2 regions of the Lysinibacillus sp. GW823-FHT02G10 genome follow, and region 2 is predicted to be linked to the other one. Evidence: riboswitches for the same ligand, from Rfam matches in the RefSeq annotation. Region 2 holds a riboswitch; the other holds the start of a gene.
What was found. Region 2 has a riboswitch for preQ1 ahead of queF (preQ(1) synthase). Riboswitches for the same ligand answer to the same signal wherever they lie in the genome.
Positions count from the first base shown of each region.

Region 1 (11,696 bases), on a different contig from region 2:
CCAAATCAAAAAACTTCCAATATGTTGATAAAATTCCTTGAATGATTTCCACTACATACCCTCCTACTTGTCCTAAGCTAATCTAGTATATGCTTGACCATTTTTGTTATGAGAGTAGTATTTTTTAGATTTGAACCAACTGATTTTCTCCCCTTAAATTGAGCTAATTCTAGGTCTGAGACATTGCTTCTTTATAAAATAATTAGCTATATCAAGATAAAACGCTTACATCATAAAATAGACACGGAAAATTTAGAATTTACTAAAAATTAATCACAAAAAGCTAATAAAGTGTGCTATCATAGATAAATGTTTTAAACGTATAACGGAGGATGAATACTATGGAAGTTGCTGATACTAGAACCGTGCAAGTGGAGAATGTCCTGATTGCACATCATTTTTTAAAAGATGTAGTTGTGCACACACCACTACAAAAAAACGACTATTTATCCGAGAAATACGGAGCTAATATTTATATTAAACGCGAAGATTTACAGCATGTACGCTCATTCAAGCTTCGTGGTGCCTATTATAAAATTAAAAAAATCGAGGATGAAGCGCGCGATGCTGGGGTTGTCTGTGCAAGTGCAGGCAATCATGCACAAGGTGTAGCTTATGCCTGTGCCCAATTAAAAATTCAAGCAAGCATTTTTATGCCACAAACAACACCGAAGCAAAAAATAGACCAAGTACGTATGTTTGGACGTGAATATGTGGAAATTATTTTAGCAGGAGATACATTCGATGATTCTGCTGAAAGCGCGTTGAGCTATTGTGAAGAGCATGGTAAAATCTTCATTCATCCATTTGATGATTTTGATGTCATTGCTGGTCAAGGAACCGTAGCGGTAGAAATTATGAATGATATGGAGGAGCCAATCGACTACGTATTCGGAAGTATTGGCGGTGGTGGCTTAATGTCAGGCGTGTCTGCCTACATTAAAAATCTCTCTCCTACTAGTAAAATTATTGGTGTGGAGCCTGCTGGTGCTGGTAGTATGAAGGCTGCCTTTGCTGAAGGTGGCGCAGTTGCCCTTGATTGGATTGATAAATTCGTTGATGGTGCTGCAGTAAAATGCGTCGGTCACCACACTTATGATGTTTGTCGTCGCTATTTAGATGATATTGTTCTTGTACCTGAAGGCAAGGTATGTACAACCATTCTTGATCTATATAATAAACATGCGATTATCGCTGAGCCTGCAGGAGCATTATCAGTGGCAGCTCTTGATTTTTATAAAGAAGAAATTAAAGGTAAGTCAGTCGTTGTCATCATCAGTGGTGGGAATAATGACATTGGTCGGATGCAGGAGATTAAAGAAAAATCACTTATACACGAAGGCTTACTTTACTACTTCATCGTCAGCTTCCCTCAGCGTGCCGGAGCATTACGTCAATTCCTCACTAGTGTACTTGGACCAAACGATGACATTACTACCTTTGAATATACCAAGAAAAATAATAAAGAAAGTGGCCCTGCACTAGTCGGCATTGAGTTAGGTGATCGTGCTGAATATGAAGGACTACTTGCCAGAATGGATGAATTCGGCTTCAAATACAAAGAAGTAAACAACGATATTCAACTATTTGGCTTACTCGTTTAAAATGAAGAGCCTCACTTCTCTGAAAGTGAGGCTTTTTTATGCGATAAAGTTTATTGATCGTTTAATTTCCCTAAATAAAAATTATTAAAACTAGTTGATGTTGAAAAAACAATATTGTCTGCGGAAAGAGACATTCTGGCAAGGCGAGGGATTGATATCTGTTCCGCCAGCGTCCAGGTGGCGTCTGATGAGCCGCTACACTCACTTACGTTCGCCCTAGGGTCTCATCTGTGACGCTAAATTTCCTAGGAGTGAGGCTGGCTCCACTCCAATTAACCATTTTGAAAATATGTCTTTTTCATTTTCTTTTATACTAGCAGTAGAGAACAATGTGGAAAAACGATGTGTGACAACGCCCCTCCATAAAGAGTAGTGAGGACCTTTGCTAAATTAATGAGCTGGATTGGAAGGCTACTAGACTCCCATAAGATAGATCGGCACCCCCCACACATGAAATTAGGGAACCTGCAACGGTCATTCATTTACACCATTCATAAAAACACTATTGATGAAATTTTTTACACTATGAAAAACGCCCATACAAGTGTATGAGCGTTTCGATATTAACCTAATAGAGCACGGTCTGAATTCATTTTTTCCCCACGAATACGTTCAAACTCGGACATTAAATCAGGAATTGTTAATTCATGTTTGCGATCTTCACCAACTTCTAAAATGATTTGGCCTTTATCCATCATAATAAGACGATTCCCTAAATCTAATGCTTGCTGCATATTGTGCGTTACCATTAATGTCGTTAAATTATCTTTTTCCACTAAGTACTTCGTAATACGGGTAATTAACTCTGCACGTGATGGATCAAGTGCAGCCGTATGCTCATCCAGCAATAAAATAGATGGCTTTGTGAAGGTAGCCATTAAGAGCGACAAAGCTTGACGTTCCCCACCTGAAAGTAAACCTACCTTAGCAGAAAGACGATTCTCAAGATTCAAACCAAGCATCTCTAGCGATTCTTTAAAAAATTCACGACGCTTTTTGTCCACACCATTGCGTAGTCCTCTATGCTTATTTCGAGAGTATGCTAATGCTAGATTTTCTTCAATTGTCATCGTAGGTGCAGTTCCTGCCATTGGGTCCTGGAAGACACGCCCAATGTATTGAGAGCGTTTATATTCAGGCAAACTTGTCACATCATTACCATCAATCAATACTGTACCGAAATCGGGTGTTAAAGCACCTGAAATCATATTCATCATCGTTGATTTACCTGCACCATTACTACCTATTATTGTCACAAAATCACCGGGCTTTAAATGTAGGTTTATCTCCGCAAGTGCAATCTTCTCATCAGGTGTTCCTTCATTAAATACCTTATTAATACCATGTAATTTAAGCAAGGCCATTACCTCCCTGCTCTACTTTTTTTACTTGTGAAAGTTCTGCAGCACGTTTAGCTTTACGTTTACGTTCTTTACTCTTATTAATAAATTGCGGTAAGATCAGCGCCAAAATAACGATGATCGCTGTAATTAATTTCATGTCTCCTGAATCAAGGAAATCTACACGTAATGCTAAAGCTAATATAATACGATAAATGATGGCTCCTGCAATAACTGCAAACGTTGTACGGATAATAGTTTTAGTCCCAAAAATAGCTTCACCAATAATAACGGATGCGAGACCGATCACAATCATACCAATCCCCATACTAACATCAGAGAACTTCGAGTATTGTGCGATTAAAGCTCCAGAAAATGCGACAAGCGCATTGGAAAGACCTAGCCCCAAAATGATAAGTGTGTCTGTATTTGCAGAGAAGCTGCGAATCATTCGTTTATTATCACCAGTTGCTCGGATAGCTAGCCCAACCTCTGTCTTTAAGAACCAATCTGCTATTAACTTAATTAAAATCGTGATGATTAATACAACAATCAGCACACTCCATGTACCTGGTACATGCTGAAAGCCTATGCTTTTTAATAGGTTATTGATAGCATCATCGATCCCTAAATTACTCCAAAAAGATTGAAACTTTGAAAAGATTGTTTCAGAGTTTAGTAGTGGAATATTCGGGCGACCTATCGTATTTTCTGCAGTTAACCCCATGATACGTAGATTAATCGAATATAAAGCAATCATCATTAAAATTCCTGATAATAAAGGATTAATCTTTCCTTTCGTGTGAAGAATTCCTGTCATACATCCAGCAATAAATCCAGCAACAATTGCCACTAAAGTCGCTAAGATTGGGTGGTAGCCAAGCAAAACCATTGTTGCTGCCGTTGCCGCCCCTGTTACAAAGCTTCCATCAACCGTTAAATCCGGAAAATCTAACACCCGAAATGTTAAATATACACCAAGTGCCATAATTGCATAGATGATTCCTTGCTCCACTGCGCCAAATAATGCTAAAAACATCGTTGAATCATCTCCTAAATCTCTTTATTATTTATATCACTTGTAAAATGAAGATAAAGCGGGGATAGTGCACCCCGCTTCGTTTTACTTTTCTAGAATTTCGGCACCCCAAGAATCTTTAATTTCGATGCCTAAATCATCTGCAACTTTTTTATTGATTAATAATTTCAGATTTTGTGGGTATTGTGCTGGTGTATCGGCAGGTGTCGCTTCACCTTTTAAAATTTTCACAGCCATTTGACCTGCTTCATAACCGATATCGAAATATTCAAAACCATAAGCGGCTAAACCGCCACGTGCTACAGAATCTAGTTCTCCTACAATTAATGGTAATTTATTCGTATTGGCAACATCAATTACCGATTCTAATGCAGAAACAACTGTGTTATCAGTAATAATATAGAAAGCGTCTACTTTACCAATTAGAGACTCTGTCGCTTGTTTTACATCCGCTGAAGTAGATGCTGATGCTTCTACCACCACTAAACCTTGTTCGTCCATAACCTTTTTCACTTCTGAAACTTGTGCAACTGAGTTTTGCTCACCCGCATTGTATACCATCCCTACTTTTTTCGCACCAAGTTCTTTTAGGAATGCTACAGTTTTAGAAATCGTTTCTGGATGTAAATCGATTGTGCCTGTAATATTTTTCCCTGGCTTCTCCATTGAGTCAATTAGCTGTGCACCAACAGCATCTGTAACAGATGTAAAAATAATTGGAATATCACTTGTTGCTGTTGCAGCGGCTTGTGCAGAAGGTGTAGAGTTTGCAAAAATTAAATCTACGTTTGCACTTACTAGATTGTTAGCAATCGTTGTGTTAAGGCTATTATCTCCCTGTGCAATTTGTGGATCGTAGTCAACTTTTAAGCCAGCATCTTCAATTGCTTTTTTAAAGCCTTCCGTTGCTGCGTTTAACGATGGATGCTCAACAATTTGAGTAATCCCGATTTTATATGTTTTATCGTCTGCATTTCCGCTCTCACTTGCATTGTTTTTTTCATTTCCTTTTGAATCTGCTGTACCTGAGCCACCGCTACCACAAGCAGCAAGAAGCAACACTAATCCAAAAAGAAGGAATGACAACTTCTTTACATTGCTTTTCACAAATAATCCCCCCGATTATATTCTCGAATATCTATCGCACTTTATCCAAACAAAGTGTGAATGTATCGCTATATTATCGTTATTATCGAGCTCCGTCAACAACATTATGAATGTTCTGACTTTTAAAAGTGACAAAATATTTTAGTTTTTCATTTAATTTGGCGCTTTAAACCGCTAAACTACGCTGTTTTAGTTATTCGATTTCTTTTTTCAACATAGTAAAAAATATTTATGACAATTTTGCGACGATAGGACATTATAGACAAAGTCTGACATTTGACTTCTACTAGATATCTATAATAAAATATTTACTTGTGTGAAAGCACCGTGGTTCGTAACCATCCCACGAAAAAAAACTAAGGAGAAATGAATATGAAGATAAAATTTTTAGCAGCAAGTGGTATCATTGCGGCTCTATATATAGCTGTAACCATGCTTGTTGCCCCATTTGGTTTTACAGAGGTACAGTTCCGAGTATCTGAGATGTTTAACCATTTAGTGGCCTTTAATCCACGCTTTGCCGTAGGGATTATTATTGGTGTATTGATCTCTAATCTCTTTTCACCACTTGGCATTTACGATTTAGTTTTTGGTGTAGGTCATTCAATGATTACTCTTGGCCTGTTTATTTTAATCTGTAAATTTGTCAAAAATATTTGGGCACGTTTAATTATTAATACATTGCTCTTTACATGTACTATGTTTATCATTGCCTTTGAGCTGAACTTGGCTTTAGAGTTGCCATTTTTCTGGACTTGGCTAACAGTCGCGGCGGGTGAATTTGTTGTATTAGCTGTAGGTGCACCGATTATGTATGTTTTAAACAAACGCCTTCACTTTAAAAATTTGATTTAACTGACGGATCTTTTTAGATTCGTCTTTTTTCTTGACACTATTCTGAAAATACTCTACAATTCTTTCTAATAAATGCAAGGAAGAAGAGTAGTAGCAAGCATTGTTACTTTTAGAGAGCTGGTGGTTGGTGCAAACCAGTAGTACAGACTTGTGAATGGACTTCAGAGCAGCCTTATCAAATGTAAGGCCGTTTCGCTCCCCGTTACCGGAGCAGGAAAGCGCGCAAAAATTGCGAATGAAGGTGGCACCACGGTTACTCGTCCTTTTTATGAGGGATTGGAGTGGCTTTTTTTTTGGAAAAATTAGCATAGAGGAGTCGAGTTAAGATGAGTACAGTAGTAGAAAAAAAGGGATATTTCGGTGAATTTGGTGGAAGCTTTGTTCCAAAGGAGCTTCAAAATGTTTTAAATAGACTAGATGAGAATTTTCAAAAGTATAAAGAGGATGATGATTTTAAGCAAGAATTAGATTACTATTTCCGTGAATATGTCGGTCGTAAATCCCCTCTTTATTTTGCAGAGAATTTAACAAAGCAATTAGGTGGCGCAAAAATCTATTTAAAACGTGAAGACCTTAACCACACAGGCTCCCATAAAATCAATAATGTATTAGGACAAATCTTACTAGCTAAACGTATGGGAGCAAATCGCGTGATTGCCGAAACAGGGGCAGGTCAACATGGTGTAGCAACAGCTACAGCGTGTGCCATGTTTGGAATGGATTGCACGGTTTATATGGGCTTGGAAGATACAAAACGCCAGGCATTGAACGTATTTCGCATGGAACTTCTCGGAGCGAAAGTTGTAGCTGTCGATAAAGGGCAAGGCCGCTTAAAGGATGCAGTAGATGAGGCATTCGCTGACTTAGTAGAAAACTATGAAACAACCTTCTATTTATTAGGCTCAGCAGTTGGACCACACCCCTTCCCATCAATGGTTAAACATTTTCAATCAGTGATTAGCCGCGAAAGTCGTGAACAGATTTTAGAAAAGGAAGGAAAGCTGCCGACAGCTGTTCTTGCCTGTGTAGGAGGCGGTAGTAATGCCATTGGGGCATTTGCTGATTATATTGCAGACGAAGATGTTCGTCTTATTGGAATAGAGCCAGACAAAGCTGCTACCTTAAACGAAGGAACACCAGGAGAGCTACACGGCTTCAAATGTTTAGTACTTCAGGACGCAGAAGGCAACCCACTACCTACCTATTCAATAGCAGCTGGTTTAGATTATCCAGGTGCGGGGCCTGAGCATAGCCATTTGAAAACAATCGGTCGTGCTGAATATGTGACCGTGACAAATGAAGAAGTTTTAGATGCCTTCCAAGTACTTTCTAAGGTTGAAGGTATTATTCCTGCTCTTGAAAGCTCACATGCAGTCGCACATGCTCTAAAATTAGCACCAACTTTATCATCTGAGGAAAGCATTATTATTAATATCTCTGGTCGTGGCGATAAAGACGTTGAACAAGTCTTCCACATGCTAACTAAATAACTCAAAAAAGAGCGACTTCCATTTACGGAAATCGCTCTTTTACCTATACCAATGATTTAGGATAAATTTCTGCTACATTATCTCGCAGCTTCGCTTTCAGGAATTTTCCGACAGATGTCTTTGGAATTTCTTCTAGAAAGACAACTGCATCTGGTACCCACCATTTGGCAAATTGATTTTCTAAAAAAGCAAGAAGCTCTGGTTCAGTTACTGATTGTCCCTCTTTCAATACAACACAAGCTAATGGACGCTCCTGCCATTTAGCATGGGGCATGGCAATGACAGCCGCTTCTAAAACGGCATCATGAGTCATCAGCGCATTTTCCAAATCAACAGAGGAAATCCATTCCCCACCTGATTTAATAAGATCCTTCGTACGGTCAGTAATTTTAATAAAGCCATCTGCTGTTCGTACAGCAATATCACCAGTATATAACCAACCATCTCGATAGGCATCTGCTGTTCGCTCATCACGATAGTATTCGTTGGAAATCCATGGGCCTTTTAAACGTAATTCCCCCATTGTTTCGCCATCCCAAGGTACCTCACCCGCCTCATTAATAATACTAGATTCGATACCTGCCATTGTCATCCCTTGCATCGCTCGAGCTTCAATACGTTTTTCAATCGGCCAATCTTCCATCCATGACATATAATTAGACAATGCCACGATTGGTGTAGTTTCCGTCATGCCGTAGACAACAATATAAGGAATCCCATATTTTTCTTCAAATGTCCGAATGAGTCGAGTTGGTGAAGCCGATCCACCACAGCATATCGCTCTTAAAGAACTAATATCTCGTTCTTTCTTTTCCTGCTCCTGTAGGGCACCTATCCAAATGGTTGGAACACCAGCAGTTAATGTAACCTTTTCTTGTTCGATTAAATCCATTATTAATGCTGAAGTAAATTGCGGACCTGGTAGAACTTGTGTAGCACCCACATTGACACTAGCAAAAGGCAAGCCCCATGCATTTGCATGAAACATGGGTACAATCGGCATCACGACATCTCTTTCCGCAATTCCCATAGAGTCAGACATACTCAGCATGATACTGTGTAGTACTAAACCCCGATGGGAATAGACAACCCCCTTTGGATTCCCTGTTGTGGCGCTTGTATAGCACATACCGGCAGGTGCTTCTTCATCAATATCCTCTGGAAATTGAAATTCTTCATCAGCAGTAGCTAATATGTCCTCATAGGATAAAACATTTTGTAATGTAGTCTTTGGCAAAGCTGGTTCATCCGTCATAATGATATAATGTTTCACTGTCTCAAGTTTTGGCGCAATATTTTCAATGATCGGTAATAAATCTACATCGACCATTAAAATCTCATCTTCTGCATGATTAATAATATAGATCAAATGCTCTTCTGATAAACGAATATTTACCATGTGTAAGATTGCCCCTGAGCAAGGCACAGCAAAATAAGCTTCTAAATGTCGATGCTGATTCCACGCAAAGGAGCCGACTTTTGTTCCTCTTGTCATCCCAAGCTTCGTAAGGGCATCTGCTAAACGACGCGTTCTTTTTGCCCACTGCCCATATGTTAAACGATGTATTTTGTGTGGGCTTGTCCGTGAAATAATTGATTTTCTTGCAAAATAGCTCTCTGCTCGTTTAAAAAAACTAGTTAAAACTAATGGTGCTTGCATCATAAAACCCATCATCCCTTCATTTGTGAATTTCCCCTTGTGAAATTATCATAGCATCAATTTAACTGAATACTATTAATATTCCGAATATTATTATATTTTAATTTCATAATTTAATCTATATATTCCAATAATTTTCTTTTATATATAAAAAAACGGATGAAGTCTAGTCTTCACCCGTTGCCTATCTATTATGAAATTGCTTTTTTATGCAGTTTAATTTTCAATTTTTCTAACATATCTACCGTCATTTTAGCTAAATCATATTCTGCTTTGAAGCCCCATTCTTTTTGAGCCGCTTCAATATTTAAAGAGTTTGGCCAGCTATCTGCAATGGCTTGACGAACAGGATCTACCTGATAGCTCATTGTGAAATTTGGTAAGTGTTTCTTGATTTCAGCCGCGATTTGCGAAGGTTCGAAGCTCATGGCTGTAATATTAAAAGCATTGCGATGAACAAGCTTACTACCGTCTGCTTCCATTAAATCTACAATAGCTTGTAAGGCATCTGGCATGTACATCATATCCATAAATGTACCTTCCTGAATATACGATGTATATTTGCCTTGTTCGATGGCTTCATAGAAAATTTCTACTGCATAATCTGTTGTACCACCACCTGGAGGTGTTACATAAGAAATTAGCCCTGGGAAGCGTACTCCGCGTGTATCAACACCAAAACGATTGAAGTAATAATCGCATAATAACTCACCCGCTACCTTATTTACCCCATACATAGTTGTTGGTCTTTGCAAAGTATCCTGTGGTGTATCTTCCTTAGGTGTAGACGGACCAAACGCACCAATTGAGCTTGGCGTGAAAAATTGCATATTTAACTCACGTGAAACTTCTAACGCATTCATTAATCCACCCATATTTAAATTCCAAGCTAACAATGGATTTCTCTCTGCTGTAGCTGATAATAGTGCTGCTAAATGCATCATCGTATCTGCACCGAAGTCCTTTGCTAAATCATGCATTCTTTGTCCATCTGTCACGTCCAATATTTCAAATGGGCCCTTAGTATGTTCAAGCTTTCTAATGTCTGTAGCAAGTATATTGTCCTCTCCATAAATACCACGAAGTTTTTCTACTAGCTCAGAACCAATTTGACCAAGTGCTCCAGTAACAATAATCTTTTTCATTTCCCAAAACCTCCACATGTGAACAATTGTACTTTCAGAAAGTACAAAAATACTTTAATAAACATTGATTTAATAACACTTTCAATGAAATTCATTATAATGTGTTCGTTTTGAAAATACAACAATTATATTAATAATATTCCTTACAAAGAACATACAATCCCTTATTCACAGTATATGAGAACATGAAAAATATTGTGCTACAAAAATATACAAAACACATTTGTACATCTCAAAAACACAAATCATTTACACTTTCATAAGCTAGTTTTGTAACCATGCAAAAAAAGGGTCTTCTTTGCTATTTTTTGCAAAGAAGACCCTTTTTGAATATTATTCTTTAATATTAAATTATATCGAAAAACGTTTGACAGCTATTTGCAAAACTTTTGATACTTTGCGCAATTCCTTAATATAATTATGGAACTGTTGCTGAGCTGTTAATTGATCAGCTGTTAACGTAGCAACATGCTTAGTAGACACGGCATTCGTATCGGATAAGGCTGTCAGCATACCCGCATCTTCACTTACCTTCTGCGTGTGATTGGCAATCTCTTGAACCGTAGTAGATACTTCCATAATATATGGCTTAATAGTATGTACTTTTTCTAAAATTTGATCAAAACTTGACGCAGTTTGTCCTGTAACAGCTACACCTTTTTCAGTCGCTACTAAAACCCCTTCCATCATTTGTACCGCATAACTCGAATCTAGATGGATGTTCTGTACAATGGATGTAATCGTTTGTGTCGATTGAACAGTTTGCTCTGCAAGCTTACGAACCTCATTAGCCACTACTGCAAAGCCTTTACCATGCTCTCCTGCTCTAGCGGCTTCAATTGAAGCGTTTAAAGCCAGTAAGTTAGTTTGCGCTGTTATTCTTTCTATTACTTCAATCATTTGATCAATCGATGCAGCCCGCTCTACTAAATTAAAGATAGCTGTATTAGATTTTTCAACCGCCTGCTTAATAGCTTGCATTTGTGTTAAATTAGCCTGTACAATTTCAGTTCCACTTTCTGCATCTCTGGCCGTTTTTTGTGCAAAACTTTCTACAACCTGAACCTTTTCTAAAATAACCTGTACATCATTTAAAACCTCCTCTAAGGAAGCAGTATTCGAAGCTAATTTACTAGAAGAAGCAGACGTTGACTCTGAAATAGATTGTACATCCTTCGCTATTTTTAATGTCGTTGTTGATGATTGCTCAGAGGATTTCTGCAATTTCCCTGTCATTTCTTCTACTTCATAAGCACTGTCTGTGACAGTATGGAGTAGTCGTTTCACCTCTGTTACCATTTGATTGTATGACAGAACTACTTCACCAAGCTCATCATGAGCTACATAACTTGCACTGGCAGTGAAATCACCTTGTTCTGCTCGTTTTAATAATGACTTTAGTTGACGGGTTGGCACATTGACTGCCTTCGTTGCAATAAAGCCGATAAGGATAACA
Region 1 is NZ_JBXAJI010000005.1:137,396-149,091, forward strand. It holds gene AC1RFD_RS16270 (TerC family protein) at 1-52, opposite strand, end outside; gene ilvA (threonine ammonia-lyase IlvA) at 342-1,604, shown strand; gene AC1RFD_RS16280 (ABC transporter ATP-binding protein) at 2,168-2,962, opposite strand; gene AC1RFD_RS16285 (ABC transporter permease) at 2,955-3,983, opposite strand; gene AC1RFD_RS16290 (ABC transporter substrate-binding protein) at 4,068-5,090, opposite strand; PreQ1 riboswitch class I at 5,412-5,456, shown strand; gene AC1RFD_RS16295 (QueT transporter family protein) at 5,463-5,945, shown strand; T-box leader at 6,014-6,213, shown strand; gene trpB (tryptophan synthase subunit beta) at 6,272-7,435, shown strand; gene AC1RFD_RS16305 (long-chain fatty acid--CoA ligase) at 7,479-9,098, opposite strand; gene AC1RFD_RS16310 (L-threonine 3-dehydrogenase) at 9,287-10,240, opposite strand; gene AC1RFD_RS16315 (methyl-accepting chemotaxis protein) at 10,592-11,696, opposite strand, start outside.
Region 1: linked by a shared signal. The riboswitch ahead of AC1RFD_RS16295 (QueT transporter family protein) and the one ahead of queF (preQ(1) synthase) in region 2 are both predicted to bind preQ1.

Region 2 (11,696 bases):
AAAATGAACTCTTCAGCTCTGCTTTTTTCAAATGGGGCGCTACAATCGATGAAATATCACCATGATAGCCAGTTAACGATAACTCTGTCAATGACGTTAGACTGTTAACCATATCCAACAATTCCACTTGACCAGGAGAAGCTAAACGTAGCTTTGTTAAAGATGACATATTTCTAAGTCTATCTAAATTGATGATATTCATGTTTTCAAGATCTAAAGATTGTAGTTTAGGCATGTTTTGTATAAAATCAAGCGTTTTTAAATTTCTTACTGACGTAAGCTTCAATTCTTGTAATTGAGTCAATGAGTAAAGTGGGCTAAAATCTGTAGCTTCACTAATGTCTATTGCTAACGACTCTAGATTAGTTAGTGTAGACAGCCACTTTAAATCATTAATTGATTTTAAGGAAAGTGATTTCAGCGATAATTTATTTAGAATTTGAAAATCTGTCACCTCTTCAGCCACATAAGATAGTTCTAGAGATTGAAGATTGGGGAACTCTAATAATAAAGCAAGTTCATCATTACTTCTAATTTGGATAGAGAGCTCTTTAACATTTGACTTATCACTAAAATATCCTGCGATTTTACTAAATGATTCATTAAAACTACCTGTATAACTTTTTAAGTTTTCAAGATGTTGGAAGCTTACTTTTTCACTTTGTGATATTTCATAATCATTCATGAGCTTTAAAACCGTTAATCCAGTAAAAGCCTCAAAGTCCTTTTGTTCAATTTTTTGCGTATTTAATAATTTATCCATAATGATATAAGTAGAAATTTTAGCTTCCTTATTTGTAAAAGGATCTTCTAGACTATAATCAAAATGCCATTGATCGTCAGAATAGTAGGCAGCCAAATATCGAATACTTGCAATCTCTTCTTTTGCTGGCATCGTCCCACCTTTATCAAAAATATCTTTTAAAAAGAACAGAAGAACTTCACTTTCAGGCACTGTTCGAACGGATAGTTCTTCACGGTTTCCATCCTCTGTTTGATTACTATTTAAAAGAAAATACCCAAGGAATACACACATCATGACAATTGGTATCATAAAGAGCAGCTTTAAATTTGTTTTTGGACGGGATGTTGTATGAGGAGAAGCTGTTCCATAATAATTATTAATCGTTTGATCAACATAATAAATTTTATTCTCTTTCAACATGATTTCCGTATCACAAAAAGGACATTTGAATGTTTGCTCTTCTTTATATTCAATTTTCCCATTACAATTTGGACAATTTAATTTAATAAATTCCACTGGCAGCCCCCCAGCACTATTTTTCCATTAAGCTTAGTTGTCTAAAAAATAAATGTCAATATTTACGAAGTATAGGCAAGCAATCTAAAACTAAATTTTAAGTGTCTAGCCAGCTGTTTGAATTCTTCATAACAGCAGAATTTAATAAATCTAACTAAATTTACAATAATCCTATACTTGGGTTATTAAAGTTTGCCCAGGCTATATCACTGTTAATGTACCTAACCATTCTATAGGCTACTGGCTTAAAACCACACTTAGGCCAAAATGCCGATGCAGCAAGATTAGTTATTCTCCAATCTGTAATGATATTCTCATAGCCCGCCTCTTTCATCCTTCTACAGCCTTCATTCATCAACTTTTTTCCCACACCTCTTCCCATTTGAGAAGAGTAAGTACCTGCAATCGTTAGCTCTATTGCATGCTCCGGTGTCATCAAATCTGAATGTATAGGATAATATTTTTGAAATCCTAATTCCTGCCCATCCTTTACTGCAACGAAACATGTATCATCATTCTCCTCTACTATACTTTTATATGAGTCTTTTATGCTCATGACAACCTCAGGGAATACAGGCTCAAATGTAGGTGCGGAATTTTGATACGATTGAATGATCCTAGACATTTTCCCCATCATTTCACTATCCATTTTCTTTGCAACCCTAATCTCTGCATTACATATATTTTCAAATGGTTTATAATCCCCAATGTTCATGACCCCATGTACTTGTTGTATAGAAAAGCTTAATCGTTGGTAGGCATCATAGTAAGCTTGATTTCCAAGAGGGATTATCGTGTAATGCATAAAGCAACCTTGCTCTAGCCATACCACTGAAATCTCTGCATATAATTTTCTAATAAGCTCAGCGGATTGATCCTTTCTGATTGCCAACCCTTCATAGGGTACCCATACATGTCTGCCTCTTAGAGAGTCATTCTTGATGACTCCGATTAAATATCCTACTAGGTCATCTTTAATAAATGCTCCAATCCCCTTAATAGTATTATGAGCAAATAAGTTTTCAAGCATATTTGTTATATGTTCAGCATTAAGACAGCTATTGTTTAGAAATGGATATACTTCACCCTCAAGGCTCTGTCTATTTTCGAGTAATTCAGCCATTGTGGGTACATCATTCACATCGATTGTTTTATATTTATATTTTCCCACTTCAACTCTCCCCCTAAATTTCTACATTATATTACATATTATATCATTATAGATAATACAGGATTTTGTTGGATATTTTTAATTACTTTCTAATCTAAGAGAGCCTAAGTCTAATTACAATGATGCATTTCTATCCTTAAGCTAAGCCAATTAACTATGTAGAAATAAAATAAATATGATATCTTTTTGCAAGGTAGTATTTTGGAAAGAGAGGATTTTTAGCAATGAATCAAAAAAATTTCTGGCTTGATTTACCACGGCCATTCTTCATTTTAGCTCCAATGGAGGATGTGACAGATGTTGTATTTCGTCATGTCATTCAGGAAGCAGGGAGACCCGATGTATATTTTACGGAATTCACCAATACGACGAGCTATTGTCATCCAGATGGGTTAGATAATGTACGTAACCGCTTAGCTTTCACAGAAGATGAACAGCCTATTGTTGCACATATTTGGGGAGACAACCCTGAACATTTTCGTCAAATGAGTATTGGTATGAAGGAATTAGGCTTTAAGGGAATTGATATTAATATGGGTTGCCCAGTTGATAATGTAGCAGAAAGAGGTAAAGGAGCTGGATTAATTCTTCATCCTGACCTAGCCGCAGATATTATTCAAGCAGCCAAAGCAGGAGGCTTACCCGTTAGTGTCAAAACAAGACTTGGCTTTACGGATGTAGCAGAATGGCGTGAGTGGCTTACACATATTTTAAAACAGGATATCGCCAATCTTTCTATTCATCTCCGTACAAGGGAAGAGATGAGCAAGGTCGCTGCACATTGGGAATTAATTGGAGATATCAAAAAACTACGTGATGAAGTTGCTCCCCACACATTACTGACGATCAACGGTGATATTCCTGATCGTTTAACAGGGCTAAAACTAGTTGAACAATACGGTATCGATGGTGTAATGATTGGGCGCGGGGTGTTTTCAAACCCATTTGCCTTTGAAAAGGAACCTAAAGAGCATAGTGCCAAAGAATACCTTAATTTACTATACTTACACCTTAATCTTCATGACCACTATTCCAAGGAATTCGAAACACGTTCATTTAAAGCATTACAACGTTTCTTTAAAATATATGTACGTGGCTTCAAAGGGGCTAGTCAATTGAGAGTTCAATTACTGGGTGCACATTCTACGGATGAAGTCCGTGAATTACTAGCTGCGTATATTGCCCACGAACTAAAGGAGAATAAATAAGAGGAGATTGGCTTCGGCACTCTCCTTTTTATTTGCTTTTACTTGTAATCATTTATTGGGCCTTTATCCATTAGAACTTCTACCATATTAGAAGAGCCCATCTTCAGCTTAGGTCTACGTTCAGAATTTGGTTCACTATAAAGCTCTAATGGGCTGATAATCACGCCATCTGGAGTATTATGAAGTATTCCAGGCACACAGGAATAAATTCTATCATTATTATTAGCATTTTTAGCAAAAATAGTAACGGAGGTTCCATTATGATTATCTATACTCATAGACACCTTATATCTGTAGAATGAGCCTGTGCCATTTGATTGGGCGGAATAAACCACAGGAACAACAGCTAAAACATTATTATTTAATCTCAATTTGATTACTTCAGTTTTTGTTGAACCAGCATCTCTCCCAACATCCCCCATGTGTTCGACTACCCCGTTGTGAAAACTCCTAAGTGGAGGTGTATTTTTCGCCCCAAACATAGCTACATCGATCTGCTGACCATCCTTTGTATAGACTAAAGCATATATATCGTAGTCAGTACCAGTTTGCCATGATACCGTAGCAGTAATTTCAGGCGTTTTATCAATGATAACTGGCTTTTGACCTTTGGTGAGACTGACATTCCCCTTTACCTTTTCAAGATTTATCGGTGACAACATGCTTTGTCTATTTGTACTTTCTGGAACATTTAATGATTGATCAGGTTCTATCAGCATTTGTTTTTTTATAGTTGTTGATTTAGAAAACTTGTTTTGTTCTTCAGGTTCAACCTCAACACCGTAATTTTTACATAACCCCTCTAACCCAGAAGCAAATCCCCGCCAAATAGATCTCACCTTTGTCTGACTATTTCTTAGATATAATTCTAATACTACGATTCCATTTTCATTTGCAAAATTAGCTGGTACTAAATTGATAATATTGTTATCAGTACGTATTTCTGCCTTTAAATTTTTCACATTTGAAAAACCTCGGCTATTATCTTCTGTAAGTGTTATAGCTATTTTAGTAATACCTTCAGGGATTTTACTCATGTCAAAATTCATTTTATGTATTTTTATATTCCCTACATTCTCAGATGGTATCAGGGTAGCTGCACCAGATAAGCTAGTTGGTTGATTATAAAATATAATGCCGCTATCTCCTTGTACCTTGTTTACATCCGTTAAAAGGAATGCAGTTAACGAAATATCGATCGAATTAGACATTTCGTAGCTAATAGTAACACTACCTTTTTGGGAACTTATAACTGTATTTGCTCCCATCTGAAGGAATTGAATCATGTGAATCCCCCTTATCCCCTTATTATGTATAGATATCAAATTGATAAAATTACAAAGTTAATCTTCCAATTAAAAAATTCGAGTAATATTTACAAAATCCTTCTTTAGAGGTAGAAAGTTGGAAATAAACACTGATATTTACAGGAAACCAATCTAATTTCTCATAAATGCATTTTATGATATGATGTTTAAATTGTGTGTCTACTAAGTAGCACAGTTACATTCTTCAAAGAAAGAGGTATTTATGCATCATACACAGTTATCCAAGCGACATTGGTTACTTATCTTAACACTTGCATTATTAACATTTGTTCTTGGGACAAGCGAATTTGTTATTGTCGGGATCTTAACTGATATTTCTTCAAGCCTTCATATGACAAATGCAAAAGCAGGCACACTCGTTTCTGCGTTCGCTATCACATTTGCCATCGCTACACCACTCGTGATGTCAGCAACAAGCCATTTTCCAAAGCGTAAATGGATGTTGTTTTTGATAGGTTCCTTCATTGCCTTAAATGCTCTGTGTGTAATTTCAACGAGCTATATTATGCTCCTTATACTTCGGGTTATGACCGCGATTGTAACAGGTGTATTGATCTCTCTAGCCATGATTGTTGCAAGCGAAACCATGCCGATTAATAAACGCGGCCTTGCTATATCATTTGTTTTCGGTGGTTTTACACTGGCCAATGTAGTTGGAGTACCCATTGGAATTGTAATCGCTGAATGGTACGGCTGGAATGCCACTTTTATGTTAACCACTCTTCTCGGAGGGTTGGCGTTTGCGGCATCTTTTTTCGTCTTACCTACTCGACTCAGCCAAGTACGAAGCTCAATACGGGATCAATTTTCTTTAATGATTCAGCCTCGAATTTTAATTGCCTTTTTCATTCCTGCTCTCGGTTTTGGTGCAACCTATGCAGTCTTTACGTACCTTGTTCCTATTTTAAAGGGAATGGGTGCACCAAATAATTCTATAAGTTTAATCTTATTCGGCTACGGCTTTCTTTCAATTTTCAGCAACATTCTTGCCGGTAAAATTGCCACTCACAATGCCATCGGCCGACTTCGGTTTGTCTTTCTCGCACAAGCTATTGTATTGACAAGCTTATTTTGGACAACAAACCATTTTATTTTAGGATTAGCGAACATCGGACTAATGTCACTTATGGCCATCCTCTTAACAACATCTACTCAACTTTATTTAATAGATTTGGCCGAAATTTATAAACCAGATGCTAAAGGACTCGCTGCTTCTCTTATGCCAGTGGCAAGTAACGTAGGCATCGCTTTTGGGTCTGCATTAGGCGGCATTGTATATCATCAAGGAAATTTGATGAATGTCACATGGGTCGGTGGTATAGTTGCCGTCGGTGCAAGTCTACTAACTTTCTTTAGTTATCATTTAGACCTTAAACAAAAGAAAACAGCATAAAAAATGCAAGAGGTACATTAGAAAGAATATAAATCAAACAGACCCATTCGAATAAAGCGAATGGGCCTGTTTTTAAAAAGCTTACTTGTGATCCGTATCTTCATAACAAGGAATAATTATTCTGGAATAATATATTTTTCTTTCATTGGCCCAACTTTATTTAAAATAATTGCACCAATCATTTGTATAATCGTCTTCACAATAATTTGCCCCAAAATGGCGGCAGGTACCGCTTCCCACGGCAATATATTGGCACCAAGTGGACTTAAGCCGATTACTACGAAAATTGCAGAATCTAGAAATCCTCCAACAATACCACTGTAGAACACACGCCAAGCCATTGGTAATTTTAATCGAGTATAAATTTCAGTATCAGCCGTTTCAGCGACAACAAATGATAGTGCTGAGGCTACCACAATTAAAAGTGTATCACCTAGTAGGAATGACACCACAGCTGATAAAATTAAAGCTGTAATAATAAATAAATACGTCTTTTTTCTACCATATTTATTTTGTACTAGATCCCGAAAAATAAAGGTTGCCCCAATTAAAAGCGTTCCCATTGGGACAATAAACATACCAAAATGGAAAGGTGCAAATGCTGCCGTTACCACATTAGCAATAACAATAGATAATAAATAAAATAATATTCTCAAACTATTACTCCTCAAGTAAATTTAATTTTTGTAAGAGCACCCTACACGCCTCTTTTATTTCCCCACACAAGGGCATGTAACTGTGGCAGTACTTTAACATCTCTTAAATCCTCATCCTTCATTACTCTATCAATCAGTGCACGATATTTATCCAATAAATTCATCATTAATTGTGAATTATCAGTTGCCGTGAGATCATCATTACCGACTTGAAGATAAAAAGGAATCATGGGATATCGATGGTGAATTTGTTTAGCATAATCGTAATCCTCTTGATTAAAAACGACTATTTTGAGGGATACATGGTGATTGCTGTTCCGATCTTTAAGTTTTTCGAAGATATAAGAGAGCACCGAGTAGTCTGTGGTCATTCCAGAACTAGGTGGCTTTGGTGAAATTGTCAGTTCATCAATCTCATACATCCACTTTTGCCACCTACTCCCCTGTGTTTCTACCCCGATTTTTATGTCATTTTCTTTTAAAATGGCAATAAGCTCTGCTAAATTCGGATTGAGTGCAGGATTGCCGCCTGAAATTGTGACAAATGAAAAACCATTGCCCCCTAAACGTTTCAACTCAGACCAAATCTCTTCCGCTGTCATTTGGACAATAAGGTGCTTTCCACTGCCATCCCATGTAAACGATGAATCACACCAAGAACAGGAATAATCGCAGCCCGCAGTTCTTACAAACATTGTCTTCTGGCCAACGACCATACCCTCTCCTTGAATCGTTGGCCCAAAAATCTCGATAACAGGTACTTTACTCAACTTCCATCCACTCCCGTCTAGCTTCTGCATAGCTTGTTGGAGTCTCGTAAAGCCTGATAAACTCTACACGCACACCGTTATATCCTTCATCAAGCAAAGCCTCAGTCAACTTTTCGTAAATCCAAACAACAATGTTCTCTGCCGTCGTATTCATGGGTGGAAGCGTTTCATTTATATAACGGTGATCCAAATGAATCTCTATTTTATGTTTCCATATTTCTTTTATATTGCCGAAATCAATCATCAAACCACGTTCATCTGTGTAGCCACTCAGTCCTAATATAGCTCGATAGGTATGCCCATGTAGATTTTTACATTTCCCTTCATAATGATGTAGATGATGAGCAGCATCGAAGGTAAATTCTTTGCTTATGAGAACACGCTTTGCATGATATTTCAATTGATTTCTTTGAATATCCACATCAATTCTCTGGAGTCTCTCAACGATTTTAAAATCTGACATGCCTTAAGACTCCTTCCTATAACTTAAATACTCATCAAGCCCTTTATTTCGCAATTTACATGCAGGGCATTCACCACATCCATCTGCTATGACACCGTTATAGCAAGTCAACGTTCTTTGTCGTACAAACTCAAGTGCCCCAAGCTGATCAGCTAATTCCCATGTTTGTGCCTTATTCAGCCACATCAAGGGTGTATCAATCACAAAGGAATCATCCATCGATAAATTTAACGTTACATTTAAAGATTTAATAAAGACATCTCGGCAATCCGGATATCCACTAAAATCAGTTTCACAAACACCTGTTACAATATGCTTTGCCCCTACTTGGCTCGCTAAAACGCCCGCAAATGAAAGAAAAAGGAGATTGCGGCCAGGCACAAAAGTCGATGGGAGCTCACCATTTTCTCCGTCCTTCACCTTTATGTCTTGTCGTGTCAATGCATTCGGAGCAAGTTGATTCAGGAGAGACATATCAAGTATGTGATGCTTGATACCAAGCTCCTCTGTTATCACCTTCGCACAGTCAATTTCAAGACGATGCCTTTGACCATAATCGAAAGTTACTGCCTCAATCTCTTCAAAGCGTTCTTTTGCCCAGAACAAACAAGTTGTGCTGTCCTGACCTCCACTAAATACTACAATTGCTTTTTCCTTTTTCATCTATAAAGACTCCCTTATATCGAAAAAACAGCACTCTAAGAAAAAGTGCTGCTTTCTTCTTAGTTTTTTTAAGAGGGTAGCTAAAAACCTCTGTCTTGCTTCATTTATCGATTATCAATTTTTTCTGGGTTAAGATCGTGGTTCATTAAACGATAATTTGCGATTTCTTCGTATTTAGTTCCTGGCTTCCCATAGTTACACCATGGATCAATCGAGATACCCCCACGTGGAGTAAATTTCCCCCAAACCTCTATATATCTTGGATCAAGTAATGCAATTAAATCATTCATAATGATATTCACGCAATCTTCATGGAAATCGCCGTGATTTCTAAAACTGAATAAATACAACTTTAGAGATTTACTTTCAACAATTTTTTTATCTGGGATATATGAAATGTACATCGTTGCAAAATCCGGCTGATTTGTAAGCGGACATAAACTAGTAAACTCTGGGCAATTAAACTTAACAAAATAATCTCGATTAGCATGAAGATTATCCACTGCCTCTAATACCTCAGGTGCATAATCATAGGAATACTTTGTACCTTGATTACCTAATAGGGTCAAATCCTTTAATCCTTCTTCATGACTTCTGCCAGACATAAAAAAACCTCCTTGTAAAATGTTTCCCAACACTTTTCAAGAGAGGCATCACCAATCATTCTATTTAAAACATAAGTAAACAGATAAAAAAAGCCACGTCCGATATGGACATGGCATATTGTCATGTTTCCATAGTTTTTTATAGAGGGTATCAGCTATGAACCTCTCCCGTTCTAGTCCGGGCATTCTTTTCTTCAATATCGTACAAAAAATAATACAGGACGTCAAATGGATTTTTTATAAAACTCTTAAATGATAAAAAGTATGAATCACTGTAAGTCAATACTCATTTAAAAGTTCTACTTTTTTATTAAATTACTAGGAAAATAGAATTAATACGTTTTTGACAAAGTAATACTAATTATCAATATTTTGAGATTTTTCAATATTCCGATATTCGAATTATCTCACCTGTGATAAATTGGAAATATCACACTAAACTGAAAAGTGTGATAATTAAGAGCGGAGGGAGAAATGAGATTTGAAAAAGTTTAAGTTTACGAAGTTTTTAAGTAGTATGATAGCTTTCGTTATGGTGCTTTTTCTATTGGTTCCATTATCGAGTGCTAATGCTGAAGATTCGAAGCCATTCAAGCAGGATAGCCAAAGTGAAAGTATACTTCAATTAAAGGCGGCTATCGCTGAACAGCTAAGCTTGTCTAAAGATGGTCCAACTCTTCACGAAAGCTTACAAAATGTATCAGGCAATCAAGAAGTTGCAGTCATCGTACATTTATCTGAAAAGCCTGTGGCACTAGAGCAAGGAATGAGCCAATTGAAAGGCCAAAAGTTCTCTAATGCGCGAGCAAATGAAGTTCGATCAAATGTAAAATCTCAACAAGCACAAGTTAAGAAAGAATTAGCTACTAAAAATGTTCAAATGACTCAAGGCTACACATTTGATACTGTTTTAAACGGTTTTGCAGCAACTGTGAAAGCAAATGATCTCCCAAAGCTGCTTTCAATAGAAGGAATAACATTAATTGAACCTGATGCAATTGTTTACGCATCTGAAGATAATACAATGAAATCATCAGAACTGATTAAGGAAGATCAATTAGAGGCTCAAATGAATACAAGTATTTCTTTCCTCGGCATCGAACAGCTTTGGAATGAAGGAATTGAAGGACAAGGTATAAAGGTAGCAGTATTAGATACTGGTATTGACACAGATCACCCTGAGTTCGCCGGAATTTACAAGGGTGGGAAAAACTTCATTCCAAATTCATCAACTTACACAAAGCCTCGGGCAGATGACGATGCATCGGAAACCTTGCCTTCTGAGCGTCCTGCTGGAACACCCGAATTTAATGAAAAGGGAAGCTCGTTCTATACTTCTCACGGTACTCATGTTGCTGGAACTATTGCAGCAATTGGGGCTAACAATTTCGGCATTAAAGGAATTGCTCCAAAAGTAGACCTTTATGCTTACCGTGTTCTTGGTGCATATGGAAGTGGGGCTACATCTGGTATTGTTAAAGCAATTGAAACGGCTGTAACAGAAAAAATGGACATAATCAACCTTTCTCTTGGTGGGGGGGCTAACTCTGAAACGGACGCTGGTTCATTTGCTATTAATAATGCAATGATGGCTGGAACAATCGGAGTAATTGCAACAGGGAACTCCGGCCCAAATCGAGGAACAATGGGCACGCCTGCAACCGCTCGTTTAGGAATTGCTGTGGGTAACACAACAAATCCAGAAACAATGTATAGCGGTGAAGTGAATGTTACAGTTGGTGACTACAACTTAACAAAACAGCTCCCATTAATGGGAACAACTTTTGGAAGGGATTTAGCAACACAGCTTCAAGGAGAATTTGACCTAGTTGCTATTCCTGGAAACGGAGAAGTAAAAGACTATGAGGGAATCGATGTAGAAGGTAAAGTGGCATTAATCTCTCGTGGCAGTATCGCATTTGTTGATAAAATTGCGAATGCAAAGGCAAATGGAGCAGTCGCCACAATTATTCATAACTTTGCTGGTGGAACAAATGCACCTAATATTTCAGGTACATTCCTGGGTGATTCTTTTGCTTTTCTACCAACATTTGATATGTCCCAAACGGATGGCAATGCAATTCGTGCTGCATTAGCCGGTGGAACTGGAAAAGTTAGCTTTAGTCAATTTACTTCCACAAAGACACTGGGAGATGAAGTAAACGATTCAAGTTCCCG
Region 2 is NZ_JBXAJI010000006.1:141,410-153,105, forward strand. It holds gene AC1RFD_RS17805 (leucine-rich repeat domain-containing protein) at 1-1,261, opposite strand, end outside; gene AC1RFD_RS17810 (GNAT family N-acetyltransferase) at 1,422-2,432, opposite strand; gene AC1RFD_RS17815 (tRNA dihydrouridine synthase) at 2,657-3,640, shown strand; gene AC1RFD_RS17820 (TerD family protein) at 3,679-4,926, opposite strand; gene AC1RFD_RS17825 (MFS transporter) at 5,171-6,361, shown strand; gene AC1RFD_RS17830 (VUT family protein) at 6,478-7,017, opposite strand; gene queE (7-carboxy-7-deazaguanine synthase QueE) at 7,059-7,787, opposite strand; gene queD (6-carboxytetrahydropterin synthase QueD) at 7,780-8,250, opposite strand; gene queC (7-cyano-7-deazaguanine synthase QueC) at 8,254-8,913, opposite strand; gene queF (preQ(1) synthase) at 9,018-9,518, opposite strand; PreQ1 riboswitch class I at 9,644-9,690, opposite strand; gene AC1RFD_RS17855 (S8 family serine peptidase) at 10,000-11,696, shown strand, end outside.